One region of the Streptomyces sp. NPDC002896 genome, then DNA from elsewhere that is predicted to be linked to it. Evidence: riboswitches for the same ligand, from Rfam matches in the RefSeq annotation. Region 1 holds a riboswitch; each other region holds the start of a gene.

Region 1 (5,240 bases):
ACCGGTGCGAAGCCGAGCCGCTGCAGCCGCTGGTCGGCGACGCACTCCAGGTACTGCCGCATCGACTCCGTGTTCATGCCGGGGAGACCGTCACCGCACAGGTCGCGCGCGAACTGCAGCTCGGCCTCGACGGCCTCCTCCAGCATGTCGGTGACCTGCTGCTGCAACTCGTCGTCGAAGAGGTCCGGCTCCTCCTTGCGGACGGTGTCCACGACGTCGAAGGCGAAGGACATGTGCATCGTCTCGTCCCGGAACACCCAGTTGGTGCCGGTCGCCAGGCCGTGCAGCAGGCCCCGGGAGCGGAACCAGTACACGTAGGCGAAGGCGCCGTAGAAGAACAGCCCCTCGATGCACGCCGCGAAGCAGATCAGGTTCAGCAGGAAGCGGCGGCGGTCCGCCTTGGACTCCAGGCGGTCGATCTTCTCCACCGAGTCCATCCACTTGAAGCAGAACTCGGCCTTCTCGCGGATGGACGGGATGTTCTCGACCGCCGCGAAGGCGGCCGCGCGGTCCTCCGGGTCGGGCAGGTACGTGTCGAGCAGCGTCAAGTAGAACTGGACGTGGACCGCTTCCTCGAAGAGCTGCCTGCTGAGGTACAGGCGGGCCTCGGGGGAGTTGATGTGCTTGTACAGCGTCAGGACCAGGTTGTTCGCGACGATCGAGTCGCCTGTCGCGAAGAACGCGACCAGTCGGCCGATCAGGTGCTGCTCACCGGGGCTCAGCTTGGCGAGGTCGGCGACGTCCGAGTGGAGGTCGACCTCCTCCACGGTCCAGGTGTTCTTGATGGCGTCCCGGTAGCGCTCGTAGAAGTCGGGGTAGCGCATGGGGCGCAGGGTCAGTTCGAAGCCCGGGTCGAGGAGGTTCTTCTCGGCGGTCGGGGTGGTCGGGGTGGGCATTACTGGCAGGCCTCGCAGGACTCGGGGTTCTCAAGGGAGCAGGCGACGGCGTCGGGGTCGGCGACCTGCTGGACGGGGATCGGGGTCTGCGCCTGCGCCTTGGCCGCGCGGGCGATGCGCGTCGCCGGGCGCGAGCGCAGGTAGTACGTCGTCTTCAGGCCCTGCTTCCAGGCGTACGCGTACATCGAGGAGAGCTTGCCGATGGTCGGCGTCTCCATGAACAGGTTCAGGGACTGCGACTGGTCCAGGAACGGGGTGCGGGCGGCCGCCATGTCGATCAGGCCGCGCTGCGGGATCTCCCACGCCGTGCGGTACAGGGCGCGTACGTCCTCGGGGATCCAGGCGAAACCTTGCACCGAGCCGTTCGCGTCGCGCAGGGCCTCGCGGGTGCGGGCGTCCCATACGCCGAGCTGCTTCAGGTCGTTCACCAGGTACGAGTTGACCTGGAGGAACTCTCCGCTGAGCGTCTCGCGCTTGAAGAGGTTGGAGACCTGCGGCTCGATGCACTCGTAGACGCCCGCGATGGACGCGATGGTGGCGGTCGGCGCGATGGCCAGCAGGAGGGAGTTGCGCATGCCCGTCGTGGCGATGCGCTCCCGCAGGGCCGCCCACCGCTCCGGCCAGGTCAGCTCCACGCCGTAGTGGTCGGGGTGCAGGACGCCGCGGGCGGTACGGGTCTTCTCCCAGGCGGGCAGCGGGCCGTTGCGCTCGGCGAGGTCGGCCGACGTTTCGTACGCGGCGAGCATGATCCGCTCGGCGATCCGCGTGGACAGCGCTTTCGCCTGGGCCGAGTCGAAGGGCAGCCGCAGCTTGAAGAACACGTCCTGCAGGCCCATGGCGCCCAGGCCCACCGGGCGCCACTTGGCGTTGGAGCGGCCGGCCTGCTCGGTCGGGTAGAAGTTGATGTCGACGACACGGTCGAGGAAGGTCACGGCGGTACGGACCGTCGCGTCCAGCCGCTCCCAGTCGATGTCGCCGTCGGCCACGAAGGCGCCGAGGTTGACCGACCCCAGGTTGCAGACCGCCGTCTCGCCGTCGTCCGTGACCTCCAGGATCTCGGTGCACAGGTTGGAGGAGTGGACCGTGTGGCCCGGCTCCGCCGTCTGGTTGGCGGTGCGGTTGGCTGCGTCCTTGAAGGTCATCCAGCCGTTGCCGGTCTGCGCGAGGGTGCGCATCATGCGGCCGTAGAGGTCGCGGGCAGGGATGGTCTTGCGCGCGAGCCCCTCGGCCTCCGCCTTGCGGTACGCGGCGTCGAACTCCTCGCCCCACAGGTCGACCAGCTCGGGCACGTCGGCGGGGGAGAACAGCGACCACTGCTCGTCGGCGTCGACCCGGCGCATGAACTCGTCCGGGATCCAGTGCGCGAGGTTGAGGTTGTGCGTGCGCCGTGCGTCCTCACCGGTGTTGTCGCGCAGCTCCAGGAACTCCTCGATGTCGGAGTGCCAGGTTTCCAGGTAGACCGCGGCCGCGCCCTTGCGCCGGCCGCCCTGGTTCACCGCGGCGACCGAGGCGTCGAGGGTCTTCAGGAACGGCACGATGCCGTTGGAGTGCCCGTTCGTACCGCGGATCAGCGAACCTCGGGAGCGGATACGGGAGTACGACAGGCCGATGCCGCCCGCGTGCTTCGAGAGGCGGGCCACCTGGTGGTACCGCTCGTAGATCGAGTCGAGCTCGTCCAGCGGCGAGTCCAGCAGATAGCAGGAGGACATCTGCGGGTGCCGCGTACCGGAGTTGAAGAGCGTGGGCGATGAGGGCAGGTAGTCGAGGCGGCTCATCAGGCCGTACAGGGCCGCCACTTCGTCCACCGACCGGGGAGTGTCGTCCTCCGCGAGACCGGCGGCGACCCGCAGCATGAAGTGCTGCGGGGTCTCGATGACGTGCCGGGTGATCGGGTGCCGCAGCAGATAGCGGCTGTGCAGCGTGCGCAGCCCGAAGTAGCCGAACCGATCGTCGTTGCCTTCTGCGATCGAGGCGTCCACCAGCGCGTCCAGCCGCGCCGCGTGCAGCCGTACGAACTCCTGGGTACGGTCGGCGATCAGGCCCTCGCGGTGCCCGACCGCGACCGACTCGGAGAAGGACCGGACCCCCTGGGACGCGGCCTCCTCGGCGATGCTGATCGTCAGCAGCCGCGCCGCCAGCTTCGAGTACGCCGGGTCTTCCGAGATCAGGCCCGCGGCGGCCTCGGTGGCAAGCTCGCGCAGCTCGGCCTCGTCAGCGGCGGCGGACCGGCCGCGCAGCGCTGCGGCGGCGACCCGGCCGGGGTCGGCGTGGGGGAGGTCGGCGGTGAGGTCGGTCAGGGTGCGCAGCAGTGCGGCACCGGGACCGCCCGACTCGGGCTCGGCCTCTGTCCGGGACGCTGAAGCCGGATCGGCTGGCGCGATGGTCACGTGGAGCTCTCCCTCGCTGGCTCGGGGCCTCTGGGAGGGAAGCGGGCGCACGGGCACACGCAGGGCAGCGCGGGCCGCGTCCACCAGCCCACTCCGCGAGGCCCGGACGTCGTCGGCACCCGGAACGGACGGACCGGGTGCACCGTCGGCAGGTCCTCGGACTTACGGGTACACGAACGCGCACCAGTACACCGTTGCGGGACAGTTCCGGACTTGCACCGGATTCCCCTGCGGCGACAGCGAGATGAGCATACATCTTGTGCCGAGTCGTCGCGGCGCCCCTACATGTTGTGTCGGGTTGTGAGTTGTGCGGGGCTGGAATCGCCATGCCCCTCGCGGTGTCCTTCGCTGCCTAGAGCTCCAGCGCGTAGGTGAGCAGCATGATGTCGTCGAGATGCGGGATCGGGTTCCAGTCGCGCTCGGGGGTGCGGGTGAAGCCGAGGCGCTCGTATATCCGGTGGGCGGTGTGCATGGTGCGCTGCGTGGACAGGACGACGCGTACGCAGCCGTCGACCGCCCGTGCGCGATCGATGCAGGCGCGGACGAGCGCCTCTCCGGCACCTCTGCCGCGCGCTTCCGGGGAGACTGCGAGCATCCGGATCTCAGCCTCGCCCTCGCGCGCGATGTCCGCCATCGGGCCGCCGGCCGGCACGAACGTCACGCCCCCGATCACCCGGTCGTTCGCCACGGCGACCAGCACCTCAGCGGCAGCTGCCCGCTTCGCAACGTCCCGCAGTTCGCCGAGGTAATCGTCGCTCTCGCCGAAGTCGAGCAGCCCGTCCCCGAGATACGCCCGCGCGGTGATCTCGCCCAGCTCCGCGTACTCCCCGGGCTCCGCCCGCCTGATCACGATGTCCATGCGGTGCAGTGTGCCCCACGGGTACGACAACGGGCCGCCGGATTTCCCGGCGGCCCGTGTCACCTGCTGTCACCTGCGCAAAGGACTCAGTGCGAGGCCCCCGCCGTAGCCGGCGGCAGCTCCGTCTTGACGCCCGGGTCGCCTGCCTCGCCCGTGTAGTCCTCCGGCGACGTCTCGTCGACGCCGTCCGGCGCCTTCACGGCGCGCAGCACGAAGGTGAGGACCACGGTCACCACCAGGTTCAGCACGAAGGCCGTGAGGCCGATGTAGCCGATCTCGCCGATGCCGGGGATCTCCGCCGAGGAGCCGCCGAAGTGCTTCTGGGTGGGGCTGGCCACGCCGTACGCCGCGAGCGTGCCGTAGACCATGCCGACCGCCCAGCCCGCGAGCAGCGCCCAGCGGTGGAACCAGCGCGTGAACAGGCCGCCCACCAGCGCCGGGAAGGTCTGCAGGATCCAGATGCCGCCAAGGAGCTGGAAGTTGATCGCGACGGTCTTGTCCATGGTCAGGACGAAGGCCAGCGCGCCGACCTTCACCAGCAGCGACACCAGCTTGGAGACCTTGGTCTCCTGTTCGGGCGTCGCGTCGGGCTTCAGGAAGTCCTTGTAGATGTTCCGCGTGAAGAGGTTGGCCGCGGCGATGGACATGATCGCGGCCGGGACGAGCGCGCCGATGCCGATGGCGGCGAAGGCGACACCCGCGAACCAGTCGGGGAACATGTCCTCGAAGAGCTGCGGGATCGCCAGCTGCCCGTTCTGCACCTTGATGCCGGCCGCGATCGCCATGAAGCCGAGCAGACCGAGGAAGCCCAGCATCAGCGAGTACAGCGGCAGGATGGTGGAGTTGCGGCGGATGACGTCACGGCTGCGGCTGGACAGCACGGCCGTCACCGAGTGCGGGTACATGAACAGGGCGAGCGCCGAGCCCAGCGCCAGCGTGGCGTACGTCCACTGCGAGGGATCGGCCGGGGCCACCGCGCCGCGCGGCTTCCCGGTCGCCGGGTTGATCTGCGCGAAGGCGTCGCCCGCCTTGGCGAAGATGTCGTCGAATCCACCCAGCTTGATGGGGATGTAGATGATCGCGACCGCGATGACGATG
Region 2 (5,240 bases), on a different contig from region 1:
AGCCAGGCCCTGACACCCCAGGCGTCCGGCCGGTACCGGGTGCGCACGGACCGCCGGCCGCCCAGCCACAGTCCGGCCAGCGCGGCCACGAGCCCGGCGAACAGCACGGGCAGGCCGTAGGACGTGCCCTCCGCGGTGAGCAGTCCGTACGTTCCGGCGCACACCCCGATGAGTCCGCCCAGGGTGAGCACGGCGGTGGTGCGCCGGACGGCGTCCGGTACCTGGGCGGTCCGCCCGTACCCGCGCGCGTCCATCGCGGCCGCCAGCGCCACCGAGCGCTCCAACGCGCCCTCCAGAACCGGCAGTCCGACCTGCAACAGGCCCCGCAGGCCGCGGTCCGGCCGCCCGCGCAGCCGCCGCGCGGCCCGCAACCGCTGCACATCCGCGATGAGATGCGGCGCGAAGGTGAGCGCGACGACGACGGCGACGCCCGCCTCGTACAGGGCACCGGGCAGCGACTTGAGCAGCCGCGCCGGATTGGCGAGAGCGTTGGCGGCGCCCACGCAGATCAGCAGCGTGGCGAGCTTCAATCCGTCGTACAGCGCGAAGACCAGGGACTCGGCGGTCACTCGGCCGCCGATGCGTATGCCCTGCGCCCAGTCGGGAAGCGGGATTTCGGGCAGGCTGACGACGGTGTGCGTGCCGGGAATCGGCGATCCGAGGAACACGGCGAACACCAGCCGGATCCCGACCACCACCAGCCCGAGCCTGACGAACGCCCCGTAGGAGCGCGCCCAGGGCGCCTCCGTCCGCCGCGCCGCGACGACGTACCCCGCAACTCCGATGAGGAGTGCGAGCAGCAACGGGTTCGTGGTGCGCGACGCCGCGGTGCCGAGCCCGAGCGCCCAGATCCACCAGGCGCCGGGATGCAGGGCGTTGCCGCGGTTCGCCTGAGGGGCGAGCCCGCGGCGGGGCGCGGCCGCCTGCTGTGCCGTCGGCCGCCGCGGGTCGGGTGCTCCGCCGCCGCGTGGCGTGCGCTCGCCGGTGGTCATCGTCGTGGCCGCCCCGGTTTCAGCCGCGGCGACGGCGCGCCTGCCAGACGGCGGCGGCGCCGAGCAGGACGACGGCGGCGAGGCCGCCGACAAGGCCCACCGAGGGACCGCCGTCACCCTCCCCACCGTCCGAAGCGGACGTGGACGTGGAATCCGCTGCCGGAGAGGAGGCGGGACGCTCGCCGGAACCGGACGACACCTGCTCGCCGCACCCCGTCTCCGGGTAGCCCGCGATGGCGCACATCAGCGCGTTGCTGTCGTACCGCAGTGGCCGAGCGACGGCGGCGAGCGCGTCGGCGGTGGTCGCGTCCTCGGCGACCCGCGCACAGGCGGTACGCGGCTTCGGCGGCGTCTCGCCGTCGGGCGCGTCCTCGGCCGTGCCGAAGTCGAGGACGAGCGCGACCCGCTTGGTGCCGTCCTTCGCCGGGGTGTCCGCGCAGATCGCGGCGAACCCGGCGTCCACGCGCGGCTTCGAGGAGTCCTGCGAGTCCTCGCTCACCGCGAACCGGAAGCCCTGCACGGCCCCGTCCTCAGGCCGCACGAACGACGGCCCCTGCGTGGCGTACGCCCATGCGCCGCCGTCCCGCTCCCAGAACGACCAGTAGCGGTAACCGACGGCCTGCGCCTGCCCCGCACCGAGCAGGACGCTCAGCACGGTAAGCAGGCCGAGAGCCGGGGCGGCGAGCCGGCGCCGTGTCACAGCTGCTGCTTCTTGTTACGGCCGCTGAGCAGGAAGCCGATGCCGATACCGGCGACGAGCCCGACGCCGATGATCCACCAGACACCGAGACCGCTGTCGCCGTCGTCCTTCTTCTCGCCCTCGGTGGCCTTGTCCGCCTTGCCGCTGCTGTCAGTCGCCTGCGGGGCGGGTCCTGTGGCGTTCAGCTGCCGCACCAGGTCCTGCCCGCCGAACTCGCTCGGGTCCGCGCCGGCCGCGTGGGCCGCGAAGATCAGCTGGGCGTACGCCGCCGGCCCGCTCTGCGCGGCCCAGTCGGCGGAGTTCTTCTCCAGCCAGGCGAGCGGCTTCCTGGTGTCGGCGGTGCGGCCCGCGGCGGCGAGCGCGACGACCGCGTCGGCGGTGTTGGAGTAGTCGGGCTGGTCCTCGGCGCCGGCGAGGGACGACTTCAGGTAGCTGCCGTCGGTGAGGGCGCCGACGAGGTACGCGGCGCCGTTGCCGGCGGCCTGCCCGGCCGTGAGGGTGCCGCTGTCGCTGCAGTCGTCGCCGTCCTGCGTCTTTCCGGCCGTCGTTACGAGCCCCTTGCCGAGCCCGCCCAGCACACCCGCGGCCGTGGCGTCCGCATTGGCCGCCAGCTTGCCCTTCTTGTCGGGCTGGTACGCGAAGGCGCCGCCGCCCTTGTCGTCGCACGGGACGGCCAGCTTCACGAGCGCGTCGTACGGGGACTTGCCGCCCTTCGACGACGTGACCTCCGCCGGCTTCTCACCCGCGGCGGCCAGCGCGCCGACGACGATGCCCGTGGAGTTGGTGTCGCTCGCGCCGCCGGCCGCGTAGCCCCAGCCGCCGTCCTCGTTCTGCACGGACTTCAGCCACGTCACGGCCTTGCCGACCTGCCCATCGTGCCCACCGAGCGCGACGAGCGCCTGGACGGCGGCCGCGGTGGAGTTGCTGTCGAGCATCGTCTTGGCGTCGCAGGCCTTGTCGGCGTCGGCCCGGTACGCAGCGAAGCCGCCCTCCGTGCACTGCTGCCCCACAAGCCAGTCGACGGTTTTCGTGGCGGGCTTCACGCCCACGGTGTCCTGCGCGAGCAGCGCGAGCGACTGCCGCCACACGCCGTCGTACGTCGGGTCGGACGTGCCGTAGAGCCCGGAGGGGAGCGCGACGGACGGCGACGGGGACGCCTCGTCCGCGAGGGCGGCCGGAGCCGCTGCCGTGCTGATCACGGCGACGGCTGCCAGTACCGCGGCGCTGCGGCGAACGTTCATGATCGGCGGGTGCCTCTCTGCTGATTCTCGGTTCCCTGCGGGGAGCCGGGCAGCACGGCACACGCGGGCACCGGCGGCTCCGGCTCCGTATGCCTCGACGGTGCCGGTCACCGGCTGCGCCGGCGACAGGAGCCATGCACGTCGCACAGGGCATTCCGGCTCGCCACCCCGAAGGGGAGGCTTACGGCTGCGGGTCAGCGCCGGATTCCCACCGGCTTCCCCCTGTACGAGCATGATGACGACGGGCTACTTTACCGGCCCGCTCAGCCCCGCTTACCGGCTGGTAGGAATCTGGACCCTGCCCACCGAAGGCGGGCAGTGCCGCTCACACCGCCACATAAGCCACCGGATCACTCCCCGCCACAGCCTCCGCCCGCCCCAGCTTCACCAGGCGGCGCAGATGGGCCTCCGCCTCCGAGACCGCGATGTTCCGGGAGCCGTGGGGGATCTGGTCCCAGGGGCGGTTCCACTCCATGCGCTCGGCCAGCTGCCAGGGCGTGAGGGGCTGGGTGAGGTGGGTCAGGAGGTCGGTGAGGCGGGCCTCGTGGTGGGCCAGCAGCTCGCGTACGCGGGATGCGGCTCCCGTGAAGGCGTGCTGGTGGGCGGGGAGGATCTCTGCCGCACCCAGGCGACCGATCCGTTCCAGGGAGTCCAGGTAATCGCCCAGGGGGTCGGTGACTGTGGCGTCGTCCGGGTCCTCGTACAGGCCGATGTGCGGGGTGATCTCGGGGAGCAGGTGGTCGCCGGAGAAGAGGCGGCCGCGGCCGGGGAGGCCCGCCGGGTGGTTCTCCTCCAGGTGCAGGCAGACGTGGCCGGGGGTGTGGCCCGGGGTCCAGATCGCGCGGAGGCGGCGGCCGGGCAGGTCGAGGAGCTCGCCGGGGGTGATGTCGCGGTCGGGGACGGCCGCGTCGAAGCCCGGCAGGGCGGGCATCCGGCCGGAGGCGCGGACGGCGAGCAGCGGTGCCACATGCTCCTCGGGGGCGCCGGCGGCGATGAGTTTGCCGGTCATGTAGGCATACCAGCGGTCGGCGGGGTTCTCGCGGGTGCGGCGTACGACGGAGGCGTCCGCCGCGTGCATGGCGATCCAGGCGCCGGAGGCCTCGCGGACCCTGGCGGACAGGCCGTGGTGGTCGGGGTGGTGGTGGGTGATGACGACCCCGTGGATCTCCGCGGCCGAGGTGCCGCATGCCGTCAGGCCGCCCGCGAGGGTGTCCCAGGAGGCCGGGTCGTCCCAGCCGGTGTCGATCAGCACCGGTCCCCGGTCGGTGTCGATGAGGTACACCAGGGTGTGGCCGAGAGGGTTGTCCGGAATGGGGACCTGGATGGACTGCACGCCGGCGCCGTGGTCGGTCACCCTTGTCATCGGATCCCCTTACGCATCGTCAATTCCTCGTCGGCCGGGCTGCGTTGCCATGGACCATGTGTCATCTCGCTCTCACTGTAGTAGAACCCGTTCCATTGGTGGCCGCAGTTCCCGCCGGGTGCGGCTCCGGCGACGTCCGCCCGATGCCGGTGGATCCCATGGACTCCTCCCACTAGAACTGGTATCAGTTCTGAAACAGCGTCAGGAGATGTGATCGTCGACCGGGATCACCGGGAGAACCCGCGATCAACCGCGATCAGCCGGGACCAGCCGAGATCACCCAGGATCGTCGCCCAGCCCCCCAGGAGGCAGTCGGCCATGACCGAGCTCGTGGAACACGGACAGCTGTTCATCGGCGGGGAGTTGACCGACCCCCTCGGCAAGGACGTCATCGAGGTGGTCTCGCCGCACACCGAAGAGGTCATCGGCCGCGTGCCGCATGCCGCGCCCGCGGATGTCGACCGCGCGGTCGCCGCCGCGCGCAGGGCGTTCGACGAGGGGCCCTGGCCGAGGATGACGCTCGACGAGCGGATCGAGGTCGTCACCCGGATCAAGGACGCCGTGGCGGTACGCCACGAGGAGATCGCCCGCATCATCTCCTCCGAGAACGGCTCCCCGTACTCCTGGAGCGTCCTCGGGCAGGCGCTCGGCGCGATGATGGTGTGGGACGCCGCGATCACGGTCGCGCGCTCCTTCACATACGAGGAGGAGCGGGACGGCGTCCTCGGGAAGATCCTCGTCCGGCGGGAGCCCGTCGGCGTCGTGGCGGCCGTGGTGCCGTGGAACGTCCCGCAGTTCACGGCCGCCGCCAAGCTGGCGCCGGCGCTGCTCGCCGGCTGCACCGCGGTCCTGAAGCCGTCGCCCGAGTCGCCCCTCGACGCGTATGTCCTCGGTGAGATCGTCAAGGAGGCCGGGCTGCCGGATGGCGTCCTGTCGATCCTTCC
Region 3 (5,240 bases), on a different contig from region 1:
CGCCGTGGGCTGGTGCCTTGCGGGACGTGAGCGCGGGCTTCCGCTGATCGTGTCCATCGTGGTCGCCGCCCAGGCGGCCCTGCACTCGGCGTTCTCGCTCGCGCAGTCGGCGGCTGCGGGATCGGCGAGCGGCTCGGCCTCCGGGGGCATGGCGTCCATGGATGTGAGTTCCATGGGGCGAGACATGGGCTCCATGACCACGGATATGGGCTCCATGCACATGGGGTCGATGCACATGGACTCCATGGACATGGGCCAGATGAGCATGAGTCACATGGATCCCGCGTCGTACGCGATGGGCGGCTCGTCGTCGTTCGGCATGCTCGCCGCTCACCTGCTGTCCGCGCTGCTGTGCGGCCTGTGGCTCGCCTACGGGGAGCGCGCCGCGTTCCGCATCCTGCGGGCCGTGGCCGGTTGGCTGGCCGCGCCGCTGCGGCTCTTGTCCGCCCTGCCCGTCCCGCCGCACCGCCCGCGCCTCCGCGTACGCCGCCGCCGCACGGACCGGTCGCCGCGGCAACTCCTCCTAATCCACGCGATCACCTCTCGGGGGCCACCTCCGGGGACCGCTGTCGCCTGACGACAGCCGGCATCCCGAGGCAGCGGCTCTCTGCCGCACCTCGGGCCCCGGCCGTGCGCCCACTCAGGAGCTGCACGGCCGCTTCCCCATTCGCCGGATCGCGGATCGCCGCACCCTCGTGTGCCGTGCGTTTCGCACCCCCGGACGACCGCCTTCGGATTCAGGAGATCAGCCCATGTCCGTCACATCGGCATCCCGCACGTCGGGAGATGGCTCTGGAGACACCCCGGCAGACAGCCAGGAGGCCCCGGAGCCACAGCCATCGGCCGACCGGTCCGCCTGGGCGTCGCTGCGCCCGCTGGTGCTGCGCCTGCACTTCTACGCGGGTGTGCTCGTCGCGCCCTTCCTGCTCGTCGCCGCCGCGACGGGATTCCTGTACGCCTGCTCCTTCCAGGCCGAGAAGATCGTTTACTCTCACGAACTGCGCGTCCCCGTCGGCAAGAACGAGCTGCCGATCTCGCAGCAGGTGGCCGCGGCCCGCAAGGCCCACCCCGAGGGCACCATCAGCGCGGTCAGGCCTTCACCGGAGGACGGCGCGACGACGCGCGTGCTGCTCTCCGGTGTGAAGGGCATCGAAGCCGACCACACGCTCGCCGTCTTCGTGAACCCGTACACGGGCGAGGTCCGCGGCGCGCTGGAGCAGTACGGGTCAACCGGTGCGCTGCCGCTGCGCACGTGGATCGATGACCTTCACCGCGATTTGCACCTGGGCGAGCCTGGCCGCCTCTACAGCGAGTTCGCCGCCAGCTGGCTGTGGGTGATCGCGGGCGGCGGCCTGGTGCTGTGGTTCGGACGGCGCCGGGCCCAGCGCAAGGTGCGCGGTACGACGGGCCGCCGGCGCACGCTCTCCGTTCACGGCTCGGTGGGCGTGTGGGTCGCGGCGGGGCTGTTCTTCCTGTCGGCCACGGGACTGACCTGGTCGACCTACGCCGGAGCGAACATCGACGACCTGCGGACCTCGCTCGGTCACACGACGCCCACGGTGAGCGCGGGCGTCGCTGCCGGGGGCGAGCACGCCGAGCACGGCGGCGGAACGGCGGGCGGAACGGTGGACGGCACCCAGGGCGCGACCGGCACGGACGTCGGCCTCGACGCCGTCCTCAAAGCCGCCCGCGCCGAGGGCTTGTCGAATCCGGTGGAGATCATTCCGCCCGCCGACGCCTCGACCGCGTACGTCGTGAAGCAGATCCAGCGCAGCTGGCCCGAGAAGCAGGACTCGGTCGCGGTCGATCCGGCGACCGGCAAGGTCACCGACGTGCTGCGGTTCGACGACTACCCGCTGCTCGCCAAGTTGACCCGATGGGGCATCGACGCCCACACGGGCGTGCTGTTCGGCATCGTCAACCAGCTTGCGCTGGCCGCCCTCGCCTGCTGCCTGATCCTGCTGATCGTGTACGGGTACCGGATGTGGTGGCAGCGCGGCCGCGGCTCCGCCTTCGGCCGTCCGCTGCCGCGCGGCGCCTGGCAGGACGTTCCGCCGTATGTACTCGTCCCGCTCATTGCGGCGATCGCGACGCTGGGCTACTTCGTTCCACTGCTCGGCATCCCGCTGGCCGTTTTCCTCGCCGTGGACATCGTGCTCGGTGAGATCGCGTACCGGCGCGGGAAGCGCACGTACACAACGGCCGCCTGACGGCTGACAGGGCGGCGCACGCGTCCGGTGCGCCGCCCTACCGGGAACTCATGGTTTCAGCGGGTGAGCGGTTCGCCGCGTCGAGGTCAGCTGCTCTCGGCAGAGCCGATCGCCCACCTCTGCTCCACCTTGGCCAGCCGCCAGTACGCGAGCGCAGCGGCCCACACGACGACGAACAGTCCGACGATGATGAACCCGACGTTGTCCAGGTCGAGTCCGGCGATCCAGCCGGTCACGGCGTCGCTCAGGTCGAGCTTCTCGTGCAGCACGCCGACCAGTTCGATCGTGCCGATGAAGAACGCGACGGCGATGGACAGGCCGGTGATGGTGAGGTTGTAGAACACCTTGCGTACGGGGTGGGAGAAGGCCCACTGGTAGGCGAAGTTCATGAAGGTACCGTCGAGGGTGTCAAACAGGCTCATTCCGGCGGCGAACAGCAGCGGCAGGCAGAGGATCGCGTACCAGGGCAGTCCAGCCGCGGCGCCGCTGCCCGCCATCACCATCAGGGTGACCTCGGTGGCGGTGTCGAAGCCCAGGCCGAAGAGGAAGCCCAGCGGGAACATCTGCCCGGGCCGCGTGATGGACTTGGTGAAGCGGCCCAGGATCCGGTTCATGAATCCCCGTGAGTCCAGGTGCTGTTCGAGCTCGGCCTCGTCGTAGGCACCGGAGCGCATCGCCCGGAAGACCCGCAGGATGCCGAGGAGTGCCACGAGGTTGAGCGCGGCGATGAGGTAGAGGAAGGTCCCGGAGACGGTCGTGCCGAGGATGCCGAGGGCCTGGTGGGTGCGGGAGTCGTCGTTCATCAGGGTGCCGGCGAGCTGTGCGCCGCCGGCGACGAGGGCGGCCATGACGACGACCACGCTCGAGTGGCCGAGCGCGAACCAGAAGCCCACCGACACGGGCCGTTTGCCGTCGGCCATCAGCTTGCGGGTGGTGTTGTCGATCGCGGCGATGTGATCGGCGTCGAAGGCGTGCCGCATGCCCAGCGTGTACGCGGTCACCCCCAGCCCGATGCCGAACACTTTGGAGCCGACCTCGTAGCGCTCCGGCACGACGAGCAGGAACAGCACGCCGAATGCGACGACGTGGAGGGCGGCGATCACCGCCAGGAGTCCGGCGGTACGGACGGTGTCCTCGCGCCGCCATTGGAAAGCGGTGGGCCCGATGGGCAGGGTCATTCGGTCACGCTCCAGCACCTCGTGGATCACTTCGTGAGATGCCGTGGCCGGTCTCCTGGCTTACGGGTCGTCGTGTCCGTCCCGGCCTTCCCATCCGCCTGGTTTGGCGAACAGTGACCGTGCTCAACTGGGACGGAAACTCCCCGATCACAGTGGCGAGGGCCGCTCCGGCCTGAGCCCCGTCAACTCCACAGGGCTTTCACCGGTCTTCCCGAACACCACGGCCCCCCAACCGTAGAGGCGGACAGCCGCTCCTGCAAAGCTGCACAGCTACGCAGGTATGAAAGGTCACATTCGGCTTCCTGGAACAATGGCCTTATGCATCTCGTTCCCGCGGAGCGCGCCGACCGCCGCACCATCGACGGCCACCGGGTCTGCGACGCCATTGCCGCCATCGGTGAGCCCGGACGCGTACGCGCTTGGGCCGAGCGCTTCTCCCTGCTCGCCGACCCCGGGCGCCTCGCTCTCCTGCTGGCCCTGCACCAAACGGGCCCGCTCGCCGTCTCCGACCTCGCGATCGCGACCGGAATGAACGACCCCGCCGTGTCGCAGGCCCTGCGCCTCCTGCGCGCCGCCGGGATCGTGGCGGGCGAGAAGGAGGGGCGTGTGGTCCGCTACCGAGTGGTCGACCCGGTCATCGCCGACCTGCTGAAGCACTGCATGACCGACGGCGACTGAGCTGCCGGTGCCTGCCGTGCTGGTCCGTCTGAGGTCCAGTGCTCGAATTCCTTGGAGGGCCAGTGCTCGACCAACTCCCGGCCTCGCTCTGGAGTGTTCCCTACGTGGGCCACCGCTTTCCGGGCTCGTCGGCCGTGGCGCGTCGGCCTGACCTGGCGGCGGGCGCGAATTGCCAGCTGTTCGCCTACGAGGTGCTCCGGCACTTCGGCCTGGCTCCGCCGGATCTGCGCTCGAGCGACCTGTGGAGCGATACGCAGGCCACGATCCGCGTCTCGGAGGCGCAGCCGCTGGACCTGCTGCTGTTCAACGCCACGGACAATGCCTACGGAGCGCATGTCGGGGTCTGGGCGGGCGAGGGACAGGTCCTGCACCTATGTGCAGAGGTGGGACGCCCGTCGGTCTGGGAAACGCCCGAGTTCGCCGCACGAGAGCGCTACCAGGTCCTGATCGGCGTCAAGCGCGTGATCGCCCGTCAGTCGCCTGTGTCTCCCGGCAACCGGATGTGAGCGGCGCGTCGACGATGGAGAACCTCAGATCGGACTGACCGGGCCGCGATCCGGCGCCGACGGCATCAACTGCCCGACGTCCAGGTGGACCACGCGCGCGACCTCCGCGATGCCGCCCAGGTGGATCAGCGGCCCCGACTGGCTGTGCCGTGTGGTGGCGGTGATCGTGGCAGGACTGCCGAGGGAGTCGCCCATGTCGACGGCGATGTCGGTGATGCCCTGGCCGGCCAGGTGAGCCGCGAGACAGGCGGTGCTGTTGGCGTTGGCGATGTCCTCCGGGACGCCGATCGACGGGGCGAACATACGAGCCGCGACGCGGCCGGTGCGCGTCGGCACGGAGTAGACGTAGCAGCCCAGGAACCCAAGGCGGTCGCAGGCGGCACGGAGCCGGTCGAGGTCCGGGACGAGGGCGGCGAGACCGGCAGGCGTGGGAACGGGGACCAGCAACCGCGACCGCCCCACCGCGGCGACGCAGATTCCGGGAGCGGGCGGGTCCGAGGCGACGCCGAGCGCGGGCAGGACGAGGTCGCGTTCAGTCGCGGTGGGCTCGCGCAGGTCGACGGGACCGGGCTCGAAGGCGGCCCTGACATACGTCTTCTCCCGCACGGACCAGCCGGCGAAGACACGTCCCGATGCATGGAGGGTGGCCCGGTACTCCTCGCCCCCGG

The links. Region 1 has a riboswitch for cobalamin ahead of ABT009_RS19160 (ribonucleoside-diphosphate reductase subunit alpha). Riboswitches for the same ligand answer to the same signal wherever they lie in the genome.
Region 2: linked by a shared signal. The riboswitch ahead of ABT009_RS23865 (SCO2321 family membrane protein) and the one ahead of ABT009_RS19160 (ribonucleoside-diphosphate reductase subunit alpha) in region 1 are both predicted to bind cobalamin.
Region 3: linked by a shared signal. The riboswitch ahead of nicT (Nickel transporter NicT) and the one ahead of ABT009_RS19160 (ribonucleoside-diphosphate reductase subunit alpha) in region 1 are both predicted to bind cobalamin.

The regions. Positions count from the first base shown of each region.
Region 1 covers NZ_JBEOVA010000009.1:285,540-290,779, forward strand. The annotation lists gene ABT009_RS19155 (ribonucleotide-diphosphate reductase subunit beta) at 1-896, opposite strand, end outside; gene ABT009_RS19160 (ribonucleoside-diphosphate reductase subunit alpha) at 896-3,283, opposite strand; cobalamin riboswitch at 3,414-3,536, opposite strand; gene ABT009_RS19165 (GNAT family N-acetyltransferase) at 3,636-4,142, opposite strand; gene mctP (monocarboxylate uptake permease MctP) at 4,229-5,240, opposite strand, start outside.
Region 2 covers NZ_JBEOVA010000012.1:111,442-116,681, forward strand. The annotation lists gene ABT009_RS23855 (energy-coupling factor transporter transmembrane component T) at 1-992, opposite strand, end outside; gene ABT009_RS23860 (SCO2322 family protein) at 1,012-1,692, opposite strand; gene ABT009_RS23865 (SCO2321 family membrane protein) at 1,689-2,933, opposite strand; cobalamin riboswitch at 3,063-3,188, opposite strand; gene ABT009_RS23870 (Strvi_7410 family MBL fold metallo-hydrolase) at 3,259-4,296, opposite strand; gene ABT009_RS23875 (aldehyde dehydrogenase) at 4,615-5,240, shown strand, end outside.
Region 3 covers NZ_JBEOVA010000017.1:87,172-92,411, reverse strand. The annotation lists gene ABT009_RS28790 (hypothetical protein) at 1-577, shown strand, start outside; gene ABT009_RS28785 (PepSY-associated TM helix domain-containing protein) at 753-2,210, shown strand; gene nicT (Nickel transporter NicT) at 2,297-3,388, opposite strand; cobalamin riboswitch at 3,417-3,626, opposite strand; gene ABT009_RS28775 (ArsR/SmtB family transcription factor) at 3,707-4,066, shown strand; gene ABT009_RS28770 (NlpC/P60 family protein) at 4,129-4,572, shown strand; gene ABT009_RS28765 (PhzF family phenazine biosynthesis protein) at 4,597-5,240, opposite strand, start outside.